3 regions of the Paenibacillus sp. Negev47 genome follow, and region 2 is predicted to be linked to each of the others. Evidence: riboswitches for the same ligand, from Rfam matches in the RefSeq annotation. Region 2 holds a riboswitch; each other region holds the start of a gene.
What was found. Region 2 has a riboswitch for S-adenosylmethionine ahead of metA (homoserine O-acetyltransferase MetA). Riboswitches for the same ligand answer to the same signal wherever they lie in the genome.
Positions count from the first base shown of each region.

Region 1: another riboswitch for S-adenosylmethionine. It lies ahead of mmuP (S-methylmethionine permease); the one in region 2 lies ahead of metA (homoserine O-acetyltransferase MetA).
Region 3: another riboswitch for S-adenosylmethionine. It lies ahead of AC4G47_RS04515 (methionine ABC transporter ATP-binding protein); the one in region 2 lies ahead of metA (homoserine O-acetyltransferase MetA).

Region 1 is NZ_CM177754.1:703,839-707,020, forward strand. Features, by position in the region: gene AC4G47_RS03200 (GerAB/ArcD/ProY family transporter) at 1-493, shown strand, start outside; gene AC4G47_RS03205 (Ger(x)C family spore germination protein) at 490-1,698, shown strand; SAM riboswitch class I at 1,772-1,873, shown strand; gene mmuP (S-methylmethionine permease) at 1,963-3,182, shown strand, end outside.
Region 2 is NZ_CM177754.1:4,785,406-4,788,587, forward strand. Features, by position in the region: gene AC4G47_RS21435 (PLP-dependent transferase) at 1-1,064, opposite strand, end outside; gene metA (homoserine O-acetyltransferase MetA) at 1,089-2,006, opposite strand; SAM riboswitch class I at 2,248-2,372, opposite strand; gene corA (magnesium/cobalt transporter CorA) at 2,824-3,182, shown strand, end outside.
Region 3 is NZ_CM177754.1:966,038-969,219, forward strand. Features, by position in the region: gene AC4G47_RS04505 (COX15/CtaA family protein) at 1-548, shown strand, start outside; gene AC4G47_RS04510 (Cthe_2314 family HEPN domain-containing protein) at 745-1,461, shown strand; SAM riboswitch class I at 1,598-1,739, shown strand; gene AC4G47_RS04515 (methionine ABC transporter ATP-binding protein) at 1,866-2,900, shown strand; gene AC4G47_RS04520 (methionine ABC transporter permease) at 2,902-3,182, shown strand, end outside.

The sequences.
Region 1 (3,182 bases), 2.7 Mb from region 2:
TGTCATGACTGCTTATATGAGAAATCCGAAGAAAAGCAATGTAGCCATGACCTGGGGCATCATCATATCGACTCTGATTTATCTGATTACCGTTGTGATGGTTGTAGGCAGTCTGTCACTTGACGGAATCAAAACACGTACTTGGCCCACGCTGGATCTCGTAAGAAGCTTCGAGATTCAAGGTTTGATCTTTGAACGGTTCGAATCCCTCTTATTGGTCATCTGGATTATGCAGATCTTCTCGAGTTTCACGATCACACACTATTGCGCTTCGGTGGGCATTCGGGATTTATTTCGTACGAAGAAGATCAAGGTTATTATGTACGCCTTTCTGCCAGTAATATATCTAACGGCATTAATGCCGAAAACCGTGGATGAAACCTTTGCACTGGGTGATATGTTGGGCAATCTATCCGTGCTTCTATTTGCCACTGTACCTCTGTTACTCCTGATAATAAGTCTTATTCGCAAAAAAGGAGGCAAACATGCATGATTCGTTTTTTTATGCTTTTACGTGTAGCCTTTGCTTTGTCCGTCCTTCTGGTAATATCCGGATGCTGGAGTAGTAGGGAGATCGAGGAACTAAGTGTCTATGTTGGTCTCGGGATCGATATCGCTAAAGAAACAGAATTTGAGAAGGACATCGCTGCTCAGGGAGGAACGTATCCAAAGAATAATTATTTAACGGCTACGGTGCAGATTGCGCCTGGCACTGGCAGTTCCAACAGTAAACAGAGCGGACAATCCGGTTCACCTGCTTCTGGAAAGACTTCCTATTCTAATGAACAGCTTACCGGAGATTCCTTGCTGCAAATCTTTCGTCAGTTTGCACTAAGGCGAGATCGTCCACTTATCGGACATCATCTAAAGGTCATCGTCATCTCCAAGGATATTGCCAAAAAGTATGGTCTGGACCAGCTGCTGGATTTTGTACTTCGGGATAACGATATTCGTCCAAATTGTCTGGTACTGATAAGTCATCATCGTGCCGTGGATGTCCTGACTTCAGATGATCCCTCCCGGATTCCGGCATTTTATCTAACAGGTATTACTGGTAATTCGTACTTGTCCAACAAAATACTGGACCCCGTTTTGCTCTCCAAATTAGATGCCCAAATGCAATCTGGTTCCAGTTTCTTGCTCCAGAATGTACTGTACTCTAATGGAGAGGGCAAGTTCTCAGGTGGCAGCATATTCGATGGGAAAACAACTAAGTTTATTGGAGAACTAAGTCAAACGGATCTGGAAGGTTTATCGTGGATCAAGCCTAAAGAAAAAGGAGGCGTCTTGAAGACTTACAACAAAGAGGGATTCACTGTTGTATATGAAATGAAAAAGAAGAAAACAAAAGTAATTCCCAAGGTTATTGGCAATGATATTTCATTCCATGTAAAGACCGAATCCGAAGGCTGGTTAATGGAGGATTGGCGTGCTCCCGAAAGAGAGGAAAAAGGGGCTTATCGCAGGGAACTGGAAAAAGAATTTTCTGAACTGGCGGAACAACAGATTCGTCAGGTGTTATACAAACTTCAGCATACCTACAAAGTTGATGTTGCGGATTTTCGGGACAGCTTGCGTATTAAAGAACCCAAAACGTGGAAGAAAGTCAAAGATGATTGGGATAACATTTTTAGTACCGTACCAATTACGTACGATGTGAAGACCACTATCACCAATCTCGGATCTTCCACCGAATAGCGTGCCAGTTAGCAAGTTAGTATTAAAATGTTGACACATTCATGATAGATCGCTATATTTATAAAAAATCATTTTCTTATCCAGAGAGGTGGAGGGACTGGCCCTTAGAAGCCTCAGCAACAGATCTGAAGGATACTGTGCTAATTCCAGCGGGTGAAAGCCTGATAGATAGGACGTTTGTTTTTATTTGTCAGTAACGGCGCACTCTTTAGGAAGAGTGGGTCTTTTTTGTTTTTCTGGATGAAGAAGTAGGGAGCAACAGGTATGGAGAACAACAACGACAAAGGACATTTTCAGCGGAAAATGCAGGCACGGCATGTGATCATGCTCTCTCTCGGTGGAGTGATTGGAACAGGATTATTCCTAAGCTCGGGTTACACGATTCAACAGGCGGGACCCCTGGGAACCATTCTGTCCTATCTGATCGGGGCGATCGTCGTATATCTGGTTATGCTCTGTCTTGGTGAACTCTCTGTTCACATGCCAGAGACGGGAGCATTTCATAGCTATGCTGCCAAATATATCGGACCAGCAACGGGCTACACGGTGGCCTGGTTGTACTGGTTAACCTGGACCGTTGCGCTGGGTTCCGAATTCACAGCCGCCGGACTGCTGATGCAGCGCTGGTTCCCATCGGTCAACGTATGGATATGGAGTGCCATTTTTGCGTTGATGATTTTTCTGTTCAATGCATTAACGGTAAAATTATTCGCAGAATCCGAGTTCTGGTTCTCATCTGTGAAAGTAGTGACGATCGTAGTCTTTATAATTATCGGTGGCGCAGCCATGTTCGGGTTCATTCCGATGGCGGATGCTGAACCAGCGCCGTTTCTATCGAATATTACCGCATCCGGGTGGTTCCCCCATGGGGCTACAGCGATATTGATGACCATGCTTGCTGTAAACTTTGCATTCTCGGGCACCGAGTTAATCGGCATTGCTGCCGGGGAGACGGAGAACCCGGAGAAGACGATACCCAAAGCCATTCATACGACGCTCTGGCGTTTGGTTATTTTCTTCATCGGAACGATTGTTATCTTGTCTGCCTTGCTACCTATGTCGGATGCCAGTGTACTGCAAAGTCCATTTGTAGCAGTAATGGAACGAGTGGGTGTGCCGTATGCAGCAGACATTATGAACTTTGTTATTCTGACGGCGATTCTCTCTGCAGCCAATTCAGGCCTGTATGCTTCGTCACGGATGCTCTGGTCTCTGGCTGATAAACGAACGATCTCTCCATGGTTTGCCAAATTGACCAAACACGGTGTGCCATTGAATGCACTCCTGATCAGTATGGTTGGTGGTGCGCTGGCCTTGCTGTCCAGCATCATTGCGCCAGGTACCGTGTATATTACACTGGTTTCTATTTCGGGTCTGGCTGTTGTTGCGGTATGGATGAGCATCAGCGCTTCCCAATACATGTTCCGCAGACAATATATCCGGGAAGGCCATGCGGTCAAAGATCTGGTGTACCGCACACCGCT
Region 2 (3,182 bases):
ACGGCGTCACGAATTTCAAGCGGTATATCCGCATGAGTTTGTACTGCCGGGTAGGTCATGAGTGATTCCACTCCGCCGAGACTTTCGGCAAAGGCAATAAGTTTGATATGACGCAGCAAAGGTTCAACATAACGAGCATCCTTCACTTTGAAAGAGAAGATACCTGTGTTACCGGTGGATTGTTTGTTCTGTATTTCATAACCCGGATGATCTGACAGGCCTGGATGATACACTTCAACCACCGCTGGATGCTCAAGCAAGTATTTGGAAATGGTAAGTGCATTGTGCTGATGACGCTCCATGCGAAGAGCTAGCGTTTTCATGCCTTTCATCAACTGATAAGAGTCACTTGGAGACAATACAGCTCCAATGGAATTATGCAGGAAAGCCATTTCCGCGGATAATGCCTCACCCTTGGTTATGATTAATCCGGCCAGTACATCATTGTGTCCGCCCAGATATTTGGTAGCACTATGAATGATGATATCGGCACCCAGTTCAATCGGACGTTGGAAAAATGGAGTGAGCAACGTGTTGTCAACAATGGTCAACAGGTTGTAACTTTTCGCCCAGGAAGCGACGGCTTCTACATCTGTAATCATCATCAGCGGATTCGTTGGTGTCTCAATGAATACAGCTTTGGTATTCGGCTGACGAACATTCTCCAGTGCTGCAAGATCATTCGTGTCCACATAACTTGCGGTTACGCCAAAACGGGACAAGATGCGTTCAAGCAGACGATAGGTTCCGCCATACAGATCCAGCGATACAATCAGATGATCTCCCTGACCAAACATGGCAAAGATGGTTTGCAGCGCGGCCATGCCTGAGCTACAGGCAAATCCTGCGTCACCGGATTCCAGCGCTGCAGCTGCTTCTTCCAACACTTTGCGGGTTGGATTGGTTGTACGAATATAATCAAATCCCGTGCTTTGTCCAAGCTTCGGGTGGCGAAACGCAGTGGATTGATAGATCGGAAAGTTAATGGCGCCTGTTACCGGTTCATTGATGGACCCAATTTGTGCTAAGCGGCTTTCGATTTTCAACTTGTTGTTGTCTTCCATTGCTGTATCCTCCTGTGGTCTCGATTAGATTTGCGGGCCAATATCGTAAGGTGTTTCCTGATACACATAGTAATTAAGCCAATTAGAGAATAATAAGTTGGCATGAGCGCGCCAGGTAGCTGGTGGCACACGGGAAGGATCGTCATTCGGATAATAATGCCTAGGAAGCGCGATATCCAACCCTTTCGCTACATCCCGGTCATACTCCCACTTTAATGAGAAGGGATCATACTCGGCATGCCCTGTGGCAAAAATCTGTTTGCCATCTTTGGTAGCAACCAGGAAGATACCCGCTTCCTCGGATTCAGCCAAGATCTCTAACTTCTCGTTCTTTTCAATATCTTCACGTCGCACTTCCGTATGACGGGAATGCGGAACATTGAATACTTCATCGAATCCACGCAGCAACGGAACATGGGGTTTGTTGATGGTGTGCGGGAAAACGCCAAAACACTTTTCATCAAGTGCAACCTTGGGTACGTCAAAATGGTGGTATAAACCAGCTTGGGAGGCCCAGCATATGTGCAGGGTTGATGTCACATTGGTTTTGGTCCATTCGAAAATCTCCTGGATTTCATTCCAATAGTTCACGTCTTCGAAATCCATCTGCTCCACAGGAGCACCCGTGATAATCATTCCATCAAAGCGGCGGTGCTCAATCTCATCGAACGTTTTATAGAACAAATCCAAATATTCCTGAGACGTATTCTTCGAGGTATGGGATTTGGGATGTACCAGAACGACATCCACCTGAATGGGCGTATTTCCTACCAGACGAAGCAATTGTGTTTCCGTCGTTTCCTTTGTGGGCATCAGGTTTAATATAGCGATACGGAGTGGACGAATATCCTGCTGGTATGCAGAAGTTTCATCCATGACGAAGATATTCTCTCCTTCAAGTACTTCTTTTGCTGGCAGAGTATCAGGTATTTTGATTGGCATGGTAAGTCTAACTCCTCCTTGTGCATTGATAGATGCAGCTACCGCTGGCTTGATGTGTCCACATCAATGCAGTTATAGGCTGCCATGAGTTTGTCTACATATGTTGGATTACAAGTCCATCCAAAGAAAGTTACAGACAACCTCAAGTTCCTTAGCGAAAATCACTGCTGAGAAGTCGGGGCATACGACAAAGACCTTCCTCGGATTTCGAGAAAGGTCATATGTAAATAGATATGCGCCTCTCTCATCTCTCAGTTACAACAGTGCCACTTGGGCACTTGGTCGCTGCAAGAATTAGCACCGTGCGGTATACCGCCGGTTGCCGGGTTTCATCGGGCCAGTCCCTCCACCTACTCTTGATAAGATTTCGCTGTATTTGATTGTAATTTAATATGGTTCACCGTCTACTTTATTACATTAATGCCCTCACGTCAAGTTGCAGTTCAATGTCTGCTTTCCAGATCGGAACCGTTCATCATTCGTTGTCATACACTGCCTCAGAGCGCGAAATAGACACATTTTTGCGCTTGAAAGCACCTTGTACCAGCGGTATACTAAACAAGGTGTTATAAACCCTTATGTGAGAGGTGACATATTAAATGGATGGCGACCCGAGGCCTGACTGGCAGCCGAATTCCGACAAACTGCATAGAGAATTGACATCAGCATGCCGGCAGCGGGACGTAACTTCCGTTTGATTATAAAGTGAACGCAGCCCTGATCTCCAGGCTCCGCTGCCGACCGGCTGATTTGTTCTTTTTGCGCCCATAATGATAATATCCGCCAGGTTGGCGGGTGCAGAAGGAGTAGATTAACGATGAAAATCCGGTTGGTTAACAACGGTGTATTTATTCCGGTGGACGACATTCAGCAGGCGCTGACTCCACCAGCGGAAGGATTTTACTGGATTGATGCGGATGTAGACGATTTGGCGGTACTTCAACCGCTCTTCTTAATGCATGATCTGGCTGTGGAAGACTGTCTCAGTGACGAAGAACAACGTCCGAAAATTGAGATATATGAGAACCATTATTTTATTGTGATTAATAGCATTCGTTTTGATGATGAAGAGATATTTCTACGTGCGGTCAACCTGTTCCTCGGCAGACATTTCATTATAAGTGTTACGAAACAGAAGGTCAGCGAATTGCGCACATTAAAACCCATCCTGTGGGA
Region 3 (3,182 bases), 3.0 Mb from region 2:
CCTTTGCCAGTTCGCTTATGATGGCATTGGGCATAAGGCAGGAAGCAAAAGATGGTGGATTGGAGCGTCTGAATAAATATCCTCGGGTCAGTAAAAAATTCAGAAATCTGGTCTGGTTCTCCACGATCTATACGTATCTCGTGGTATACACAGGCGCATTTGTGAGTCACACGGATTCTGCCGGTGGTTGTTCCGGATTTCCGCTCTGTAACGGGCAGATTATTCCTGAGCTTTCAGGCGGGGTAGCGGTTGCTTTTGCTCACCGTGCAGCAGCTGCGTCTTTAGTGATTGTTATTGCAATTCTGGGTCACTTCGCGTATCGTAATCATCCGGATAACAAGGAAATGCGTACCCTTGGCGTTGTATCTGTTGTTTTGATTCTGATGCAAGTGGTCATCGGTATTTTCATGATGGTGACGATGAGTCGTCCGGAAGTATACATGTTCGTAGCTCTTGCCCATATGCTGGACATCGCCATACTGTTCGGGATCTTAACGTATATGAGTTTCCTGGTGTACAAGCTGCATCGCCCGGTTAATCGTTTCTAGATCCATTTCTTGGTCTTTGGGCTCAATATTGAAAGTCCACCATCCAGTGATGTACATCATTGGACAGGTGGACTTTGTTTGATGTCAGGGGGATCAGGGCAACCTATGGCATGCAGCGTTTACATGTTTACTCGGAATGATTATGTTTATATGATGAACCTTTATGGATCAGCAGAGTGGAAAGAGGAGGTTATATATGCTGCGAACGTTGCTGGGAGAAAAGCCGCGTGTAAACGAAGGTTTGCTGAAAGAAGCAATGGAGTCCATGGCGCATACACTTGAGCTGTTTCAGCGACAAATGCATGTGGACCATGATCCTACTCACGACTATCGGAAACTGTATGTGTGGACCCAGGGGCTTATCTCTTCCCTGGATGAACTGGAGCAAAGCTGCTTCGCTGCTGCTCATTTTCGAGAAAAGGTCGTTGCAGGTTCTACGGACGATATGACGCCAGCCGAGAAAGCTGAGTATGCTCGGTATGTTTATTTTTACAAAGATGGCTTCATTCGCTGCTTTGCCATTCTGGATAAAGTCGGCACCGTATTGAATGAGATATTCCAGCTGAATACTTCAAATACAAAAGCGCATTTTTCTTATTTTACCGTGTTAAGACAGTTCGACTTTGCGAGGGAGCATCATGATCTTGCCCTGCGATTGATTCAGATCAAGGACTCTTATCGTGAGCCGATGAGCAAGCTGCGCAAACGACGTAATATGGAAATCCACTACATGAACTCCGAAATGCACGATGATCTGTGGCAGTTACATCAGACCTTGCAAGGTAAAGTGAAATTGGAGGATCTGAATCAGCATGTGCAGGAAATGCGTAAGGGCGTGGATATGGTCTGTGAAACGTTAACAGCCTCTTATAGCTATATCAATAAAATATGGAAAAGAAATAATTCCCTTTGACAAATCGGAATACTTTGAATATACTGAGTTTCAATCGAATGTTACACGGATATAACTGATAATTCAGAAGTTAGAAGTTACGTTCACATTATAAAGCATAAACTACATGAACTTATAGAATCCTACAACAACATATTTCTTATCGAGAGCGGCGGAGGGACAGGCCCGATGAAGCCCGGCAACCGATTTGTAACGACACGACACATGTGTCATTCGTTATAGATGTTAGGTGCTAATTCCTACAAAATGGTGCAAGACACGATTTTGGCAGATGAGAAGGTATATTCTTTCACGTAAAGAGCCCTCTTTGTATCTGCAAAGGGCTCTTTTTTTGTATGTGTAGGGGAGTTTTCCTTTAGATCGGGTAAAGATACATGTAGGTGGTTGGAAAGGGGCAAGTGCGATTGATTGAATTAAAAGGTTTAACGAAAACGTACGGCAAAGGGGCAAAATCTACAACGGCACTATCCGAGCTGAATTTGAGCATCCAAAAGGGTGAAATCTACGGAGTGATCGGCCATTCTGGAGCGGGAAAAAGTACACTGATCCGTTGCATTAATTTGTTGGAGCGCCCTACGGAGGGTGAAGTATGGGTAGACGGGATCAACCTGACTGAACTGAACAAAACCGAATTGCAGCAACAGAGACGCAAGATCGGGATGATTTTTCAACACTTTAATCTGTTATCCTCGGCAACGGTGTATGATAATGTAGCTTTTCCGTTAAAGCTTGTGAATACGCCCAAGGAAGCAATTGATCGCAAAGTGAAGGAAATGCTCGCTCTGGTTGGTCTGGAGCACCATAGCAGCAAATATCCGGCTCAATTATCGGGTGGACAGAAACAGCGTGTAGGGATTGCAAGAGCACTCGCCAGTGATCCGAATGTACTCCTATGTGATGAGGCCACCTCGGCACTTGATCCGCAGACGACAAATTCGATTCTAAAGTTATTGCTCGACATTAATGAAAAGTACAACCTGACGATTGTGCTGATTACACATGAGATGCACGTCATCCAGAATATCTGTGACAAGGTGGCTGTCATTCATCAAGGCGGCATAGTGGAACAGGGACCTGTAACCGAAGTATTCCTGAAGCCGCAGCATGCCATTACGCGGGACTTTATGATGCGTGATCATGAAGTTGGACTTGCCCTTGAAGAGACTGCTTTGGCTAGTGCAGGTTTGGAATTACAGGCAGGTGCTGCTTCCAAACTTGTGAAGATATCCTTTCTGGGTAACAAAACGTATGAAGCGATTTTGTCCAGAACGGTACGTAAAACGGGAGTGGATTTTGCGATCCTGCAGGGTACGATCTCTACGATCAAACAGGTTCCTTATGGGCAGCTGACCGTTCGGTTCGAAGGCGATACCCATGCGATTGACCGGACGATATCAGAATTAACCGCAGAGGGACTTGATGTGGAGGTGCTACGTTAACATGGATTTTTCTACAGTTCGCTGGGAAGAGGTTGGTAAAGCTTCCATTGAGACACTGCAAATTTTGGGTGTATCAGGCTTGTTTACCGTAATCTTTGGTTTACCACTCGGGGTGCTGCTGTTCATGACAGCCCGATCTGCTTCAACCAAATCACGGGTGGTATACATTATACTGTCCCTGATTGTTAATATTTTGCGATCGATCCCATTTATTATATTGATTGTCGCTCTTATTCCATTCACTCGTTCACTCGTCGGTACAGCTACAGGGGTGCTTGGTGT